2 regions of the Pseudoxanthomonas sp. CCNWLW251 genome follow, and region 1 is predicted to be linked to the other one. Evidence: predicted binding sites of a transcription regulator. Region 1 holds the regulator's gene; the other holds the start of a gene.
The links. Region 1 encodes FliA, which starts transcription of late flagellar genes. Its sites were predicted from a motif close to TAAAGTTTNNCNNNCNNNGGCCGATAA; they were not measured.
Positions count from the first base shown of each region.

Region 2: the regulator FliA is predicted to act here: its motif matches at 1,168-1,194, upstream of WBN46_RS11895 (methyl-accepting chemotaxis protein).

Region 1 covers NZ_JBBEGA010000003.1:230,289-232,487, forward strand. Annotated here, with positions in the region: partial or broken gene WBN46_RS14140 (MinD/ParA family protein) at 1-372, shown strand, start outside; gene WBN46_RS14145 (RNA polymerase sigma factor FliA) at 369-1,121, shown strand; gene WBN46_RS14150 (chemotaxis response regulator CheY) at 1,239-1,619, shown strand; gene WBN46_RS14155 (protein phosphatase CheZ) at 1,619-2,199, shown strand, end outside.
Region 2 covers NZ_JBBEGA010000002.1:1,015,041-1,017,239, forward strand. Annotated here, with positions in the region: gene WBN46_RS11895 (methyl-accepting chemotaxis protein) at 1-1,134, opposite strand, end outside; gene WBN46_RS11900 (MFS transporter) at 1,287-2,199, opposite strand, start outside.

The DNA.
Region 1 (2,199 bases):
TCGATCACCGACGCCTACGCGCTGATCAAGGTGCTCGCGCGCGAGCGCGGCCTGGACCGCGTGCACGTCATCGCCAACATGGTCCGCGACCCCAACGAGGGCCGGAAGCTGTATGAAAAACTCGCCCGCGTCTGCGAGCGTTTCCTCGGCGATGTCGCCCTGCACTACCTCGGCGCGGTGCCGCAGGACGACTGGCTGCGCCGTGCGGTGCAGCGCCAGCAGCCCGTCGTGAAAGCCTATCCGGGCAGCCCGTCGGCCCGCGCCATCGCCGAGATCGCGCGCATGACGGCACGCTGGCAGCCGCCGCTGGGAGCGCGCGGCAACGTCGAGTTCTTCGTCGAACGCCTGATCCAGCGGGGAGTCGCCGCATGAACACCGCCGCCGCCCAATACCGCGCCGTACAGCGCAGCAGTGCGAACGATTTCGTCACCCAGCATGCCGACCTGGTCCGTCGCATCGCCCATCACCTGGCCGCGCGCCTGCCGGCCAGCGTGGAGATCGACGACCTGGTGCAGGCCGGCATGATCGGCCTGCTGGAAGCCTCGCGCAGCTACGATGCCGAGCAGGGCGCCTCGTTCGAGACCTACGCCTCCATCCGCATCCGCGGATCGATGATCGACGAGATCCGCCGCGGCGACTGGGTACCGCGCTCGGTCCACCGTCGCGCCCGCCAGGCGGCCGCCACCGTGCGCGAGATCGAACAGCGCACCGGCCGTGCCGCCATCGCCACCGAAGTGGCGAGTGCGATGGAAATGCCGCTGCCCGAGTACCTGCGCCTGATGGAAGATGCCGCGCGTGGCCAGGTGCTGAGCCTGGAATCGCACATCGACGACCATGGCGAACCCAACACCGCGCGTACCGGCGGCCCCTCGCCGCAGCAGCACCTGGAGCGCAGCGAGTTCCGCCAGCAACTGGTCAAGGCCATCGGCCACCTGCCCGAACGGGAGCAGCTGGTGCTGTCCATGTACTACGAGCAGGAGCTCAACCTGAAGGAGATCGGCGCCGTCCTCGGCGTCAGCGAGTCGCGCGTCTGCCAGATCCACGGCCAGGCCATGGTGCGGCTGCGCGGACGCCTGCAGGTGTTCGAGAAGGCCGACGCCGGCCTGGAAGACAACGACTGAAGAATCCCCACGGCCTGCCGATAAGGCTCCGGTAGGCCGCCGCGTGCAGCCCCTGCCTTGCCGTTGCCCCTGACCGGGCACGCTTTACTGGAGTTCGATGTGACCGCCAACAAGAACATGCGCATCCTCATCGTGGACGACTTTTCCACAATGCGCCGCATCATCAAGAATCTGCTCAATGACCTGGGCTATACCAATACCGCCGAGGCCGAAGACGGCAACAGCGCGTTGACCGCACTGTCCCAGGGCAGCTTCGAGTTCGTGGTCACCGACTGGAACATGCCCGGCATGACCGGCATCGAGCTGCTGAAGGCCATCCGCGCCGACGACCGCTACAAGACCCTGCCGGTGCTGATGGTTACCGCCGAGGCCAAGCGCGAGCAGATCATCGAGGCGGCGCAGAACGGCGTGAACGGCTACATCATCAAGCCGTTCACCGCGCAGACGCTGGAAGAGAAGCTGGGCAAGATCTTCGAACGCCTGGGAGCCGCCGCCTGATGAGCGCCGTGGCCGATATCGCCGGCGCACGCGCCGCGCTGGTGGAAAAACTGCAGCACGCGCTGGATGCCCTGGAACAGGGCGACGAAGCCGGCTGGCGTCGCGAACTGGATGCCATCGCCGCCTGGCGCACGCAGCCGATGATGCAGGGCCTGGGCCGCCTGGCGCGCGAGCTGGCGCAGACGCTGGGCGAACTGCCACCCACCGGACCGGGCGAGCTGGACGACGCCTGCGCGCGCCTGGACCATGTGGTGGAAATGACCGAACAGGCCAGCCACACCACGCTGGACCTGGCCGAACAGTGCCGTGGCTACGCCACCCAACTGAAGGGCACCGCGCTGTCGCCCGAGCAGGCGGCGCTGGTGGACAGCATCGGCAAGGGGCTGTCGGAGATGGCCCTGGCGCAGAGCTACCAGGACCTCACCGGCCAGATCATCCGTCGCGTCGCGGGCATCGTCCGTCGCGTGCACGAGGGCTTCGGCGCGCTGGGCCTGCCGCCGCCGGAGAAGAAGAACCCTTCAGATCTGGCCGGTCCGGCCGTTGCTGGTCTGGACCGCAACGCGTTTTCACAGAACGACGC
Region 2 (2,199 bases), on a different contig from region 1:
GTATCGCTGCGTGTCGCCGCGACGGCTGAAGTCGCCCGACGCCGCCGCCAGTGCCAGCTGCCTGATTTCGGCGTTGATCGCAGAGAGATTCGCCTTGGTGGTGCGCATGGCGTCCGTCAATGCGGCTTTCTCACCGGGCAGCGCCTCCATGTCGATGGACAGGTCGCCGACCGCGTAGCACTGCATGATCTCCACCAGCCGCTGCATCACCGCGATGTGCGACGCCACCAGCGCGTTGGTGTCACGCACCATGCGCCCGTATTCGCCGGGGAAGCGCGAATCGTCCATGCGGAAGCTGATGCTGCCTTCGTCGTGGCGCAACGCCATTTCGCCCTGCTCGGCGATGACGCCCTGCAGGGTCGCGGTCATGTCGGCCATCGCCGTGCCCAACTGGCCGATCTCGTCGCCACTGCGCACGTCGACCCGCTTGTCCAGGCGCCCGGCCGCGACCGCCCGCGCGGCAGCGGCGGCCTCGACCACGGGACGGATCACCGACCGCCGTATCCACCACGCCAGTACCAGTACCAGCACGATCGCCGCCACCACCGACAGGGCCGCGCACCCCACCAGCATGCGACGCGCATCCTGAGAGCGCGCCACCACTGCCGCATCGGCAATCGTCTTGGTGCGCGCCACCAGGGCTTCGAGCGTCTCGCCCAACTGGCGGTCCATGCCCTTCACCAGGCGATCGCCTTCCTGCGTGTCGTAGCCCCCCGCCGCGAACTGCACCAGTGCGGCGCGGTAGTTGCCTTCCAACACGTGATGCTGGGTGGCGAAATCGGCCGCCAGCCTGCGCGCCTGCGGATCGGCGATCCCGCTGGACAGGGTCTTCGCCAGGGCGGCCACCTCGCGCCCCTTCCGATCGAAGGCGCCGACGTACTTCGCCCGCTGCTCCTCGTCGTGTCCGCGGATGAGGATGTTCTTCCACTCCTGCACCTGCACGCGGAAGTCGCGGCTCAGGCGCTCACCCTCCGCGGCCTGGGCCACCTCTTCGGGCACCTCGGTGGAAAGACTGAGCCACGCCGAACCCAGGCCGGCCAGCGCGCACAACAGGATGACGGCAAGCCCCAGGGTCAGGGCGCCCAGCAGCTTGGTCTGCAGGCTGAGGGGGCGGGAAGCGGAATAGGACGACATGGCGGTACGACGTTGGGAAGGAATACACCTTCCTTAGCGGCGCGCGGCACGGCGAATTGACGCGCCACCGCCCTGCATTCCGCAATCCACGACCGCCATCTCTTTGTTTCAGTTTGATGACACGCATGTTGCCGCACGACAGCGCGCGTAGCTCAGCGCGTCAGCTCGCAGGCGAGCGCCGTCGCCTCGGCGCGGGCGGTATGCCGCGCCCATGCATAGACCAGCAGGCCCACCACGGCGGTCGCCGCACCGACGTAGCCGGTCGATGTCCAGCCCAGGCCGGCAGTGATCGCCATGCCGCCCAGCCAGGGGCCGAGTGCATTCGCGGTATTGAAGGCCGCGTGGTGTGACGCGGCGGCAAGCGTCTGCGCATCGCCCGCCACATCCATCAGGTGCGACTGCAGGATCGGCCCCAGCGCGCCCATCAGGCCGATGGCGACGGTGGCCAGCAGGATCGTCGGCAACGTGGTCGCCAGCCACGGAAACAGCAGCAGCGCCACGATCGCCCACGCCAGCACCATCCACGCGCCGCGCAGCTGGAAACGGTCGAACAGCCAGCCACCGACGAAGTTGCCGATCACGCCGCCCACGCCGAAACCGGCCAGGCCCAGCGGGATCCAGGCCGGCGATACGCGCGTCACGTCCAGCATCGTCGGCGCGAGGTAGCTGAAGACGCAGAACATGCCCGCGAAACCGATCGCGCCGATGCCCAGCGCCTGCCAGACCGGCACGCGGTTGAAGGCACGCAGCTCATCCAGTGGCTTGGCCTTCGGGCCATCGATGCCGACCGGCAGCCAGACCGCCAGCAACACGCCCGTCACCAGCGCGATGATCGCGACGAAGGCGAACACCCAGCGCCAGTCGATCATCTGGCCCAGCCAGGTCGCCAGCGGATTGCCGATCAGGATGGCCAGCGTCAGGCCCAGCATCACCAGGCTGATCGCACGGCCGCGCTTGTTGGGCGGGCTGATCGCCACCGCCGTCAGTGCGGCCACGCCGAAGTACGCGCCATGCGGCAGCCCGGCGATGAAGCGGAACACCAGCAGGCTTTCGTAGGTCGGCCCG